2 regions of the Pseudocolwellia sp. G5-9 genome follow, and region 1 is predicted to be linked to the other one. Evidence: predicted binding sites of a transcription regulator. Region 1 holds the regulator's gene; the other holds the start of a gene.

Region 1 (7,654 bases):
TTAGGGTTCAAATGACGAGCGCCGCGTAAGCCAACAGCTTCCAACTTCATTAATACTATTTTTTCGATCAGTTTTTCAGATAAATTAGTGTGTTCGCGAATAGGGAAAGCGATATTGTCGTAAACAGACATATCGGTAAAAAGCGCACCACTTTGAAAAAGCATACTCATGCTTTTACGTAACTCATATAAGTCATTGCGAGCAAGCTTTGGTATATCTTGCCCTTTAAACATAATACTGCCTGACTGCGGTTTTAATTGCCCGCCAATCAATCTTAATAAAGTTGTTTTACCAATTCCACTTGGCCCCATGATAGCCGTAACTTTTCCCTTAGGAATGGATAAGCTAATGTCATTATAAATTACACGTTCATCACGCTTAAAAGACATATTTTTAATATCAACAAGATTATCTGGCATATTATTAAAGGACATCACTGTAAATTAGTTTAAGTACGAAAGAATTCTAACCCAGCACGTGAAATACTTCATTAGAAATTAGTGATTAAATGTGTTCAAAGAACGTTAGGAAACGTCTATAAGTGTAAGAAATTGTAAGAACCTCTTAGCTAAGTTTTTAAATGCATGCTTTATTATCATCATATTCCTCGCTATTTAGTTAAAAATTGATTAATCAATGAGCATAATTAAAATTTTTCTGTAGGTTTTGATAAAACTTCTTTTTATTTTGTCCTCAACCAGCGACAATTTACCTTAACTGATGGGAGTCGTTAATGTTCATTCAAGTTTTAATTTTACTGGTAGCACTTGTAGTTTTGGTATGGAGTGCTGATAAATTTGTATTTGGTGCCTCTTCACTTGCGAGAAATTTAGGTATTTCTCCAATGATAATAGGTTTAACTATAGTTGCCATGGGGTCATCAGCTCCTGAAATGATGGTTGCCGCAACAGCTTCACTACAAGACAATCCTAATACAGCTATTGGCAATGCGATAGGCTCTAACATAACCAACATAGCCCTTGTTTTAGGTATTACGGCATTGCTTCAACCATTAACGGTTTCTTCAAGCACCGTAAAACGTGAAATCCCACTTATTTTAGCTGTTACAGCATTAGCCTATTGGATGCTGTCAGATTATCACTTTAGCTTTACTGAAGGCTTAATTCTTATTATCGGTTTTTTTGCCTACATAATTGCACTACTGGTTATTACATTAAGAAGAGCTAAAACAGCGCCAGTAGATGACCCTTTAATTTTAGGTGCTGAAAGTGATGTTCCTGAACCAGTTAGCACTGGCATGTCTGTACTTTGGTTAGTTGTTGGCATGATACTCCTCCCTTTAAGCGCCTCTTATTTAATAGATTCAGCTGAGTTTATTGCACGCTCTTTTGGAATAAGTGACTTAGTCATTGGTTTAACAATTGTGGCTATTGGTACTAGTTTGCCAGAACTTGCAGCGAGTATTGCTAGTATCATTAAAAAAGAGGATGATTTAGCTTTAGGTAATATCATAGGATCGAATATATTTAACATCTTGGCTGTATTATCATTAACTGGATTGATAGCGCCGGGCGATATTGATGAAAAGGCAGCGACGCGTGATGCGCCTATTATGTTAGGAGTGACTTTACTGCTCTTTGTTATTTGTTTTACTCGTAAGTTAGGTAATTTCAGAATCACTCGTCTCAAAGGCTTACTTTTACTGGGTATTTTCATTGCGTATCAAATATTACTTTTCTCGCCATTGAAATAAATTAACGAGACGACATCCATGAAACAATTTAAACAACTGGCTCTCAATGTTATTGATATTGAAAAACAAGCCATCGAAGATATTAAACAATATATAAACGATGATTTTGAATTAGCTTGTCAGTTAATGTTTAACTGTACAGGACGAGTTATTGTTATTGGTATGGGAAAATCTGGCCATATTGGTGGGAAAATAGCAGCGACATTAGCCAGTACAGGAACACCCGCTTTTTTTGTTCACCCTGGTGAAGCAAGTCATGGTGATTTAGGCATGATCAGACAAGATGATGTTGTGTTAACCATATCTAACTCAGGCGAAACCGCTGAAGTTTTATCTATAGTTCCCGTAATTAAACGCATGGGCAGCAAGTTAATTGCCATGACAGGTAATGCAAATTCAACGTTAGCTGATATAGCTGACACTCACATTTGTATTAAAGTTTCTCAAGAGGCTTGTCCTTTAGGATTAACGCCTACATCAAGTACCACTGCCACTTTAGTTATGGGAGATGCATTAGCTGTAGCCTTACTCAACGCGAGAGGTTTTACTGCTGACGATTTTGCATTATCTCACCCTGGTGGTAGCTTAGGTAAAAGATTATTACTACGATTATCTGATGTAATGCATAGCAATGAGCGCGTACCGGTAGTACAAAGTACGGCAAAAATTAAAGATGCACTCGTTGAAATGTCATTAAAAGGTTTAGGAATGACGGCTATTGTTGATGACAACAAATTGGTTGGATTATTTACTGACGGCGATTTACGTAGAATCTTAGATCAAAAAGTAGATATTCATCAAGATGAGATAACAAGTGTAATGACGAAGGATCCTACAGTCGCACCTCCCGATATGCTAGCCGCTGAAGCATTAAAAATAATGGAAGACAAAAAAATTAATGGTCTTATTATTGTTAACGAAAACAATACTCCTATTGGTGCGATGAATATGCACGACCTTCTGAAATCGGGGATCATATAAATGAACACACTTTACGGACATGTCGAACAAATCATTCTAGACAAAGCCAAACAAATAAAACTTTTTATTTGTGATATCGACGGGGTATTTTCAGATGGACGAATATATTTAGGAAATAATGGCGAAGAGCTAAAAGCTTTCCATACCAAAGACGGTTATGGCATAAAAGCATTAGGTGCAAGCGGAGTTGATGTTGCAGTAATTACTGGCCGACAATCAAATATTGTACAAACAAGAATGACGGCTCTCAATGTAAAATATATTATTCAGGGCCAAGAAAATAAATTACCCGCATTAAAAGAAATATTAACCCAAATGAATTGTGCGCCTGAACAAGTCGCTTATATTGGTGATGACATGCCTGACTATGAATGTATGGCTTATGTTGGCTTAAGTATTGCCGTAAATGATGCTCATCCTCAAATATTACAACTTGCTCATTACACCACCTATACCAAAGGTGGTTTTGGTGCAGTACGAGAAGTGTGCGATTTAATTATGCAAACTCAAGGGACACTTGAACATGCAACTGGCGCTAGTATATGACTCGGCTATATAGCTTAGCTTTTTTTGCTTTATTATTAGCTGGTATTGCATACGGCTTAGTTGAGTGGTTGCAATCCAAAGAACAAATAACTGAAAATGTTGCTACTGAATTAACACCTGATTTTATTGCCGAATCGTTAAAAAGTAACACATTTAATAATAAAGGCGGGCTAAGCCATATAATTGATGCTCAAAGAATGGAGCACTATTCAGATATAGAAGTTACACACTTTGAGTTTCCAAGCTTAACGATATATCCAGAAAATAAAAATGTTCCATGGAAAGTCAGTTCAAAAGAAGGCACACTGTTTAAGAACAACCGTGTAAGCTTAAAAAACCGAGTAAAAATAGAAGCTACTGATCCTGATAGCTTGATACAAGAAATTCATGGTAAATCAATAGAATTAGATTTAAATACAAATATTATTAGTTCAGAACAAGCTATCGTCGTTTTAGGTAATGGCTTTACTATGTATGGCTCTGGGCTAATTGTTGATATTAACACCAAACAGATGACACTAACCGAACATGTGCAAACTATTTTCAAAAAAATTAAAAAGTAGCTTACTACTGCTTTTACTATCGTCATTAGCAAGCACGAGTGCTTTAGCTAAAAAAATTGATTTAAATCAAGAGCTAAGTATTGACGCCAGCCGTCAGTCAGCTGATCTTAAAAACAAAATATTCAGCTACATCGATAATGTTGTTATTAAACAAGGTACATTGATCATCAAAGCTGATTTAGTGCAAGTACTTACAGACACAACAACAGGTGAAAAAACCTATATAGCAAAAGGTAAGCCTGCAACCTTTGAACAAACATTAGAAGACGGTAAACCTATTAATCTTCAAGCTAATGAAATCAGATATGAACCGTCTTTAAATACCGTAACCATATCTGGGCAAGCGTTACTGAAACAAGATGGTAGCGAAGTAAGCGGTAGTAAAATTACCTATAACTCAGAAACAGAATACGTAAATGCTGAAAGTAATAAAAACGATAAAGTAAAAACAGTTATTCAGCCCAAAGAAAAAACAAAACCCACTTTATCTCAGGACATTCAATAAGTCATGACTACCTCAACGTTAATCGCAAAAGGTTTAGCTAAATCTTACAAAGGTCGTAAGGTTGTAAAAAATGTAGGGTTAAAGGTCAACGCTGGTCAAATCGTAGGTTTACTAGGGCCTAATGGTGCAGGAAAAACCACTTCTTTTTATATGATAGTCGGCCTTGTTCCTAACGATGAAGGCTCTATTGTTCTTAACGATGAAGACGTCACCTTATTACCTATGCACGAACGCGCTAGAAAAGGTATTGGATATCTGCCACAAGAAGCTTCAATTTTTAGAAAGCTAAGTGTATACGATAACATTATGGCCATCTTACAAACTCAAAAAGGCCTTAATGAAATCGAACGAGAAGAAAGATTAGAGCACTTATTGGAAGAATTTAATATTGGTCATATTAAAGATAATTTAGGTATGAGCTTATCTGGTGGTGAACGCCGCAGAGTCGAAATAGCCAGAGCACTTGCCGCAGACCCAAAATTTATATTATTAGATGAACCGTTTGCCGGCGTAGATCCTATTTCTGTTGGCGACATAAAAAAAATTATTATTCACTTAAAGCAACGTGGTATAGGTATATTAATTACAGACCATAATGTTCGAGAAACACTCGATGTTTGCGAGCATGCGTATATTGTAAGTCATGGTGAACTGATCGCTGAAGGGACCTCTGAAGAAATACTTTCCAATCAGCATGTAAGAGATGTATACCTTGGTGAACAATTTACGCTATAGTTATCTATAAGCAGTCAACAATATTTATATTGTTTTATCGTTTTGTATTATTAATGAATAGGATAAAAAATACGTAGATGCGCCCTTCTTTACAACTCCGTATCGGACAACATCTAACGATGACACCGCAGTTACAACAAGCCATCAAGCTGTTGCAACTCTCTACGTTGGATTTACAACAAGAAATTCAAGAGGCATTGGAGAGTAATCCTTTGCTAGAAGTTGATGAAAGTCCTTCTAATACCCAAGATGAATCAGTCAATAATTTAGAAGATGCATTTTCCGCAAATGCGACAAAAGAAATAGATTCAAAAAAAACAGACGGCACTGAAGACTCTTCCCCAACTATAGATGAAATGACAACCACAGAAGCCATGGGAAACACAGATATTCCTGAAGAGTTAAACATGGATACTACGTGGGACGAAAGCTACAGTGCTGGCGTATCAAACACAGGTAGCATTAGCTCTCCTTCTGAAGATTATACCTACCAAGGCGAAACTAAAGACTCGCTGCAAGATCACCTTTTATGGCAAATGGAATTAACACCTTTTAGTGACACAGACAAAACCATTGCAATAGCGATTATTGAAGCCATAGATGAATCTGGATATTTAACCGTTTCCTGTGAAGATATTTTAGACTGTGTTGGCATTGAAGGTGTTGAACTCGATGAAATACAAGCAGTACTAAAAAGAATTAACGTATTTGATCCTGTAGGTGTAGGGGCTCGTTCAGTCTCTGATTGTTTATTGATTCAACTGAATCAATTTGAACTAACAACGCCTTGGTTAAAAGAAGCCAAGCAAGTTGTTAAAGATTATATCGATCTACTAGGTAGTAGAGATTATCGTCAGTTAATGCGTAAAACACGCTTAAAAGAAGATCAATTACGTGAAGTCCTTCGCTTAATTCAATCATTAGATCCTCGTCCTGGTGACAGCGTAGTTAAAAGTGACGATCAATATGTTATTCCTGACGTATCCGTTGAAAAGAAAAATGGTCGTTGGGTTGTTGAGTTAAATCCAGATACCGCGCCTAAGTTGTCTGTTAACCAACAATATGCAGCAATGACACGTACCATGAAGTCAACAAACGATACACTATTAAAAGTGTCTAATTGTATTGTTCAGCGCCAGCAAGGCTTTTTTGAGCATGGCCCTGAATCTATGCGACCTATGGTTTTAAACGATATAGCCGAAGCCGTTGAAATGCATGAATCTACTATTTCACGTGTAACAACACAAAAATATATGCATACACCAAGAGGTATATTTGAACTTAAATACTTCTTCTCCAGCCATGTTAGTACCGAAAATGGTGGCGATTGCTCCTCAACAGCAATCAGAGAGCTTATCAAAAAACTTGTCGCCGCAGAAATTCCTGCCAAACCATTAAGTGATAATAAAATGGCAGAAATACTCGCCGAGCAAGGTATACAAGTGGCTCGTCGAACCGTAGCAAAATATAGAGAATCGTTGTCCATTCCACCATCAAACCAACGAAAAAGTTTAATTTAATTTTTCAAATATCACTAAAAGAGGGTTTAACTTATGCAAATCAATTTAACTGGTCATCATGTAGAAATCACAAACTCTTTACGCGAATACGTTAATACGAAATTTTCAAAATTAGAACGTCATTTTGATCAGATCAATAATGTTCATGTTGTGTTAACCATTGAAAAATCAAATCAAATAGCTGAATCTACTGTTCATTTAAAGGGAACAGAAGTACATGCTACAGCAGAAAACCATGATATGTATGCCTCAATTGACGCTTTAATCGATAAACTAGATCGTCAAATATTAAAACACAAAGGCAAAACAACCCACCATTAACCTATAAAAAACAGGCTTTAGTAGTAATTATGACTTTGCAAGATATCTTAATGCCAGATTGCACATTTTGTGCAGTATCTGGCTCTAGCAAAAAGCGCGTTCTCGATAAAATTTGTACCATAGCAGCAGATAAAATTGTTGAACATAGTGCATACGAATTACTCGAAAGCCTAATCGCAAGAGAAAAACTAGGATCAACAGGAATAGGCAACGGTATTGCTATTCCTCATGGTCGTTTACCTAATGCAAAATCAGTTGTAGCAATTATTGTAACTACCGATATACCTGTAGATTTTGACGCAATCGACAACAAGCCTGTTGATATTTTTATTGCGTTATTCGTTCCCGAAGACGCTTGTAAAGAACATTTAACCACTTTGCAGAGTATTGCTAAGCTATTCAGTGATAAGCAAATAGCAAAACAAGTGCGTAAATGCCAAAGCAATGAAGCTTTGTATAATCTTATTCAAGAAAATAGAAATTAGTCGTTATAAAAAGGAACGAACAGTTCAATGAAGTTAATCATAGTAAGTGGACGTTCTGGTTCAGGAAAGTCTGTCGCATTAAGAGTGTTAGAAGATCTAGGTTATTATTGTGTCGACAATATTCCAGTTAATTTACTACCGGCACTAACACATACCGTTATCAATGATTATGAAAATGTCGCAGTGAGCATTGACGTACGTAATTTACCTAACAACCCTCAAGATGTTTCTGAAATATTAGACTATCTCCCTAGTACTGTTGATTTAAATATTTTATACCTAGA
Region 2 (7,654 bases), 590 kb from region 1:
CCACTGATGTTTTGTGAGGATGGATCATGGTTTCGCAATTTTTAAGTCTTTCGGTGATGCGGTTATAGTCAAGCATAATAGTTTTTTGACGTTATGACCTTTTACTTACTGATGTAATGCATCCTGCAAAAATGATTCCAATACGTCTTTCATGCGGGACTTAATACTTAAGTCGATATTAGATGTGCTGTTTTCTATTTGGCAGCTTCCTCTTTCTAGCTGAGGTGCCGCAAGTAATTTCCAACCTTGTTCAATAATATAGTCTGCGCCAAATTGCTCTTCGACTATTTTTATATCTTCAGGATGAACTAATATTTGTGTTTGGGCTTCTTGGCTAGGAAGCATTTTTATCCCTTCGCCTATTGCTGCGGTAATAATGTCTGGATTAATTTTTGCTTCTTGTAGCGTAATGGCTTGGGTAAGTTGTACGACTAAATGTAATAGCTGTTCTTCTACATTTTTTTCAACATCAGCTAATGGTGTATGCAGTTGTTGAACTAGGGTTTGCCATTCTTGCGCTAGGTTATCAATGGTTTCTTTACCTTCGCTAAGTCCTGTTGCAACACCTTCTTCATGACCTGTCTTTAGCCCTTCTTCATGGCCTGAACTTTTCCCTTCATCATAACCTTTAGCAAAACCTTCTTCTTTACCTTGATTAAAGCCCTCTTCGTGCGCCGCTTGACGTATTTCTTCAATATCTTCTGCGGTTAATGGTGTCGGCTCTTCAATCTCAGTTTCTTCAGGTGGTTCATATTTCCAACTACTCTTTTTACCTAAAGCATTGGTTTTGCCATCGTCAACTTGTTGTGCTTGTTCAACATTAGGAATAGACCAAAGATCAGACTCTACTTCAGAAGAACCTTTTACAATTTTTTGGCTCATTATAAGAACTCATCTCCACCGCCTGCACCACCCAGCATGATTTCGCCTGCATCAGACAGTTTTCTCGCTACAGCAAGAATTTCTTTTTGTGCGGCTTCTACTTCTGTAATGCGCACAGGTCCCATGGCTTCTAGATCATCCGCCATCATTTCAGCAGCACGTTTAGACATGTTAGCCATAATTTTTTCTTTAAGAGCATCGTCGGCGCCTTTAATGGCTTTCATTAATGCATCTTGCTGAACATCACGTAGGATCGCTTGAATACCTCTATCATCAACATCTGCAAGGTTTTCAAATACAAACATAAGATCTTGAATTTGTTGACTCATTTCTTCGTCGTGTTCGCGAATTGCGTCCATTAACGCGCCTTCGATATTGGTATCTAAATAGTTCATAATATCGGCCGCAGCTTTTAAGCCACCCATTTTCGCCGATTGTGCCCCTGCTTGTCCGGCAAACTGTTTTTCCATAATTTCGTTTAATTCTTGTAATGCAGCTGGTTGCACTTCTTCTAAATTAGCAATACGCATGGTTAAATCTAAACGAACTTTGTCAGCAAATTGACTTAATATTTCAGCCGATTGATCCGGCTCTAAATAAGATAATACGATGGTTTGAATTTGTGGATGCTCATTACGAATAATGTTGGCTACTTGTTTAGAGTCCATCCATTTTAATGAATCTAAACCTTTAGCGCCGCCGCCCATAACAATTTGGTCAATTAAATTGCCCGCTTTGTCTTCACCCAATGCCGCTGTTAATGCTTTACGTACAAACTCTTCACTTTGGAAACCTATGGTACTAAAGTTTTGAATTTCGTTAATAAACAGCTTATGTACTGCGGTAATTTTTTGTTGTGTAAAGTCTTGCATGGCAGCCATGCTAGTACCTACTTGCTGAACTTGCTTGGGCTCTAAGTGTTTTAAAATTTGCGCAGCATCTTCTTCAGACAAGCTCAGTAGCAAAATAGCTGCTTTTTCTGTGCCGTCTAATTTGTCAACATCAAACCCCGCAGGGGCGCTAGCCATAGGTGCTAGCCCTTGATTTTCATCACTCATCTTCGCTTAACCAACTTTTAACTACTTGAGAGGATAATTCAGGTTCATTTGCTACAAGAGCCCGAACAGCTTTTAATATGTCTTCATCACGATGTAAATCTGGTAGCTGCAAGCTTCCGTCTGGCGCAAAACCTACAGCGCCAGCATCAAATTCCGTGGTTAACATATCCATAGTTTCATCACCTAAATCAATATGACTATCAAGTGATTTGTCACCGTAATCGTCTGGTGTTTGGTCTGGATAAATTAAACGTTTCAACATTGGACGAACTACAGCCATTATTAATACGATAATAACCAATGCGCCAAGAACCAATTTCAAGGTTTTCATAAACCAAGGTTGAAGATAAATAGGCACTTCTTTTTCAACAATTGCAGCTTCGCGAGAAAACGGTAACGAAATAACTTCTAATACGTCGCCTCGCTGTAAGTCAAAACCCACACTACCTTGTAATAAGCGACGAATATTTGCTATTTCAGCTTCAGCTCTTGGTACATAAGACACAACAGGAGCCGTAGTAGCAGCTTCTTCGCCATCGGCACCTTCAGGTGCTGGTGTAGCAGGCGCGGTTGAGGTTAAATAATCTAACGCTACCGAAACACTCACACGACGAATAACACCCGTTTGTTGTTTAGTATGGCTGATAGCTTCATCTAATTCATAGTTTTTCGTTGATTCTAAATGATTACGGCTTGGCATTGCTCTTTTTTGCTCGCCGCCTGTCGCATTTTCAGGAATATCTGAATCTAATGGTGGCTGGTTTGATAGTGCACCCGGTATACCGCCTAACATGCCACCTATAGTTTTATCTTCAACTTTCATTTCACTACGTAAAGCAGGTAAATCAGAATTATAACGGCGTTGAGTTTCTTCGGTATTGGTAAAGTCCATCGTTACATCAACTTGCGCTGTGTAATTACCTAAACCCACAACAGGAATAAGGATTGAATCTATTTTTTCCATATATTCTGATTCACGTTTTTGTTCTATTTCAAATTCTTTACGTGAACGAGATGAAAGCGAACTTTGTGAACCTGAATTTAATAAACGACCATTTTGATCAGTAACAGTTACTTTGTTGGGTTGCATGCCTTGAACAGCTGAAGCGACAATATCGACTACAGCATCAACTTTTTCTTCCGATAATTGGCGGCCTTTTTGTAAGGTAAGTACCACAGTTGCGGAAGGAGACTTTACGCGTTTTGCGAAAATATTATCTTTTGGAATAGCTAATAAAACTTTAGCTCTTGCAATAGTTTGTAGCTCTTCAATGGTTCGAGCTAGTTGTTGTTCACGAGAATGTTTAAGTCGTTCACTTTCAAGACGTTGGCTTACACCAAAGCCCATGTCTTGCATAATAATTTCGTTACCTTCTTTTTTCTCGTAGGTTAAACCTTCACGAGCAAGTAACATTTTAACATTTTGATATTCGTCTGTAGGTACTGAAATAGTGTTGTTTTCTTGAAGGTAATCGACTTTATTCGCATCAAGAAAATCCATTGTTTTAATAAGTTGTTCGGTAGGAAGCTTAGTGATCACTCGATATTCAGCTTGGTTCGCCCACATGATCACAAATATAGCGATAACTAAACAAATAGCTAATGCCATAATTAGGGTTAATTGTCTTAGCACATCTACATTGCCAAGAGCAGATGAGAAACCTGACTTTTGTTCTTCAGATATGCTATCTGAACCGTCGTCAGTTACGACCATACCTGTATTATCAACTGTATCAGACACTTAATTTCTCCGAGAATTTTGGAAAGTTACAAACAAAAAGTCATACCTAAACAGGCATATTCATAATTTCTTTATAAGCTTCTACAAATTTATTACGTACTTGAACCGTTGCATCAAATGCCACACTTGCTTTAGATGCAGAAATCATGGTTTGCGCAAGCGTTACGCTAGAGTCACCTAATTCAAAAGCTTGACGCTGGGCCCCTGCGGTTTGTTGAAGATCGTTAACAGTATTAACGGCGTCTTTTAATAAACTTCCAAAATCGCTACCTGACTTATTTACTGACGGTATTGCATTATCAGATGAAACGGCTTGCGTATTATGGTTCATTGCCTCTAAAGACATGCTTTGCATTTGTGCAAATAAGGAATTTGATTTGATATCCATAGCAATCTCGCTTGTGTCAATTTCTTGATGTTTATATTGTTATTATGGATAAAGCAATCATGATGCCAAGGTAAGCGAACGTATAAGAGATTAAAATAAAAACTTTAAAATCAAAAGCTTGAAAGTGACTTAATTAGAAGGAATATAGATTATGCTTATATATAACAAAAAGCCCAGCATTGTTAGACTGGGCTTTAAGAAACTTAAGCAGGTATTTGAATACCTGAATCTCGCATTCTGGCTATTTTATAGCGTAAAGTTCTCGGGCTTATACCCAAACGTTCAGCTACATTTTTACGGCTACCTTGGCATGCGTTTAAGGTATCTAAAATAATTTGATGTTCTTGAATTTTTAACTCGTTACCGAGTTTGTCTTCAGAAAGCGTTTGAGTTTCATTTGTACTTGGGAGCGTTGTTGTTTCAAATTGTTCAATAAGTAAGTCGCTCGCATCAATCACATTATTACTATATAAAATAAGTGCTCTTTGAATAACATTATCGAGCTCTCTTACATTACCTGGCCAATCATAGGCAATTAATTTACTACGAGCTGCTGTGGTAAATTCTGGGATCATGTCTGAATTTTTTTGCACAATACGTTCAACTAAATGTTTTGCTAGAGGTAAAATATCATCTCGTCTTTGCGCAAGAGCTTTCCAAGTAAGAGGAAATACATTTAATCGATAATATAAATCTTCTCTAAATACACCTTCAGCTACGGCTTGTTGTAGATCTCGGTTACTGGTTGCAATCACTCTTACATCTAATTTAATGGTTTTACGGCCACCTAATCGCTCAACTTCTCGCTCTTGTAAAACACGTAAAATTTTAGCTTGTAAGCCTAAATCCATTTCGGTAATTTCGTCTAGTAGTATTGTACCACCCTGAGCTTGTTCAAATTTCCCCGGAGATGCTTGAATAGCTCCCGTAAATGCGCCTTTTTCGTAACCAAATAAGGTAGCTTCTAACATATTTTCAGGAATAGCGGCGCAATTTATAGCCACAAAAGGCGCTTCTGCACGATCTGAATTGTAATGAACATACTGAGCAAGTACTTCTTTGCCTGAACCACTAGGTCCTAGCACCATAACTGACGCTTCGGTTGCCGCAACTTTTTTCGCAAGAGATAGTAATTCAATACTTTTAGGATCAGCGACCACAGGTTCAAACATATTAGTTATTTCAAGAGGTACGTATTGATTCACCATATTCAATAGCACTTCGGGTGAAAAAGGCTTTGCCATATAATTACTAGCACCATCTTTCATTGCTTGTACAGCATCATCAATAGTGCCATAGGCTGTCATAATTAATACAGGCATTTGAGGAAGATTATTTTTGATACTTTTAAGAAGAGATAAACCAGACATCCCTCCCATTTGTACATCACTTACCACTAAATCAACTTTATGATTTTTTAGTAATAATAATGCTGCTTCACCAGATTCAGCTTCTATACACTGAAATCCCGCGAGTAGTAATGTATCAACTAAAGCTTCTCTTAAACCTGCGTCGTCTTCAACAACTAAAATTTTACTTGTTTTCATTAGCATTCTCCATAGGTGAGGCATGAAAGTTCGCTACTGATGAATATTCGTTCGAGGCTGCACTCGTTGGCGTTGAATCGTTATTAGCTGACGGATTAAATGTTGTTTCGAGTAAAGGGATGTGAATACAAAAATGTGCTCCCTCTCCCGCTTGACTCAATAGTTTAACGTCGCCTTGGTGCGCATTAACTACAGATTTAACAACAGCTAAACCTAAACCCGTGCCTTGAGAGCGTGATGTGTAAAAGGGTTCAAATATTTTATCTGCTAATTCTTTATCTATACCTTTACCGTTATCTCGTACACTGATAAGCGCATAGCCGTCTTTACAGTAAGAAGACAACTCAACTTTAGCGCCTTCTTTAATAACTTGAATGCTATTGAGTACTAAGTTTTGAATAGCGCCTGTAAGAGCACTTTTATTACCTAGTATTTGGCAGTCGTCTTCACATAGCGAAAATGTTATTTCGGCATTTTCTTTTTTAATAATGGCATCAATTGATTGAACCGAACTAGATAAAAGTTCATTAATAGATAAAGGTTCTACAACCTGTTGTTTACCACTTTTAGCGAAAAGCAGCATGTCGTTAACTTGTTGTTCTAAATCACTTAACCTTGTCATTAGCTTATCTTGAAAGTTTTCTCGTGATTCGTTAGTTAACTTTTTATTTTGTAAATTTGCACCATACAACATAGCAGCTGAAAGCGGTGTTCTAATTTGATGTGCTAATGTTGATACCATTCTCCCTAAAGAAGAAAGACGTTGTAATTGGCCTAATTTGTCTTGCAGTAAACGAGTTTCGGTTAAATCGGTGATCATAATGAGTTGCCCCGGCTGATCGCCTAGCGCAGTAATTTCTAATTTAACTCTTCGACCGTCCTTTAAAGACACTTCATGCCAATCGTCTGCTCTTGGTTTAAAAGAGCGTTTGATCACATCAAACCATGGTTGACCTAAAATAGGTTCATCAAGTAATTGACGAGCGACATCATTAATTTTTACAACAACACCATTGCCATCAAGAATGATCATTCCTGTTGGCATAACATCAATAACTTGGTTCAATTGTTGAATTTTTTCTTTTAATGAATTTATTTCATTTAAATTAGAATGCAGAGTTACATTTGCAGAAGGGCCTACCGCATTGTAAGAAAAAGCGGTTTGATCAAATGTATTATTGATATTGGAAACGGTTGAAGCTGCATATGTCATAATTCATCACTCAATTATTGATAACACATACAACAAAGCATTTACCATGCCAAACAAAAAATCATTAATTTTCAATAAATTAAAACGTAATAACATTAAAAACGGATATTCTAAATGGGTCAATTTTTTGGCTAAAAGCAAAGATTAATAGCTTTTTATTAAGACATTAATAAGATGGGCGTAGCTAAAAGACAATAAAAAAGGATATCAATACAATATCCTTTTTCTTCTGATAAATTGTAAAGTTAGCTTTTTTGTAAACTGTATTTACGCATTTTCTCAACAAGTGTTGTTCTACGCATACCTAAAGTTTCAGCAGCTCTAGCAACGACCCAATCGTTTAGTTCTAAAGCTTGAGTCACCAAGGAAACTTCAAGATCAGCTAAATAATCTTTAAGGTTAAAACCTTCAGATGGTAATACTAGAGTTTCTGTAAAGTCAGGTTCAGGTGTTTGAATCTCTTCTTCATCACCGTCATCATCGCCATAATCAAAGCCTGAAAACAGGTCATTAATGGCATCGCGCTCTTGTAATTCTTCTGGGTAGTCTTGTTGGTATTCGTCAACTTCAATATGTCGATACTTAATAGGAAGCTGACCAACATTAACAACTTGCTCGTTGTACATTATGATCATACGTTCAATTAAGTTAGATAGCTCACGTACATTACCTGCCCATTTATGTTCTTTTAAAGACTCTATCGCCTTTTCGGTAAAACGAACACTATGACCTTGTTCAGCAGTAAAACGAGAGATTAATTCTTTCATTAATAAGGGAATATCCTCTTTACGTTCTCGTAACGCAGGGGTTTCAATGGGAAATACA

Evidence for each region. The regulator sigma-54, encoded in region 1, starts transcription at its own class of promoters, with help from an activator protein. The targets are predictions, from matches to a motif close to GTTGGCACGNNNNTNGNNT.
Region 2: the regulator sigma-54 is predicted to act here: its motif matches at 4,121-4,139, upstream of fliE (flagellar hook-basal body complex protein FliE).

The regions. Positions count from the first base shown of each region.
Region 1 is NZ_CM147893.1:2,745,656-2,753,309, forward strand. It holds gene mlaF (phospholipid ABC transporter ATP-binding protein MlaF) at 1-419, opposite strand, end outside; gene AC0L5Q_RS11855 (calcium/sodium antiporter) at 734-1,714, shown strand; gene AC0L5Q_RS11860 (KpsF/GutQ family sugar-phosphate isomerase) at 1,841-2,695, shown strand; gene kdsC (3-deoxy-manno-octulosonate-8-phosphatase KdsC) at 2,696-3,241, shown strand; gene lptC (LPS export ABC transporter periplasmic protein LptC) at 3,238-3,804, shown strand; gene lptA (lipopolysaccharide transport periplasmic protein LptA) at 3,770-4,309, shown strand; gene lptB (LPS export ABC transporter ATP-binding protein) at 4,313-5,044, shown strand; gene rpoN (RNA polymerase factor sigma-54) at 5,122-6,564, shown strand; gene hpf (ribosome hibernation promoting factor) at 6,598-6,885, shown strand; gene ptsN (PTS IIA-like nitrogen regulatory protein PtsN) at 6,915-7,370, shown strand; gene rapZ (RNase adapter RapZ) at 7,398-7,654, shown strand, end outside.
Region 2 is NZ_CM147893.1:2,152,703-2,160,356, forward strand. It holds gene fliI (flagellar protein export ATPase FliI) at 1-76, opposite strand, end outside; gene fliH (flagellar assembly protein FliH) at 106-882, opposite strand; gene fliG (flagellar motor switch protein FliG) at 882-1,940, opposite strand; gene fliF (flagellar basal-body MS-ring/collar protein FliF) at 1,933-3,654, opposite strand; gene fliE (flagellar hook-basal body complex protein FliE) at 3,728-4,069, opposite strand; gene AC0L5Q_RS09265 (sigma-54-dependent transcriptional regulator) at 4,273-5,616, opposite strand; gene AC0L5Q_RS09270 (sensor histidine kinase) at 5,603-6,829, opposite strand; gene AC0L5Q_RS09275 (sigma-54 dependent transcriptional regulator) at 7,075-7,654, opposite strand, start outside.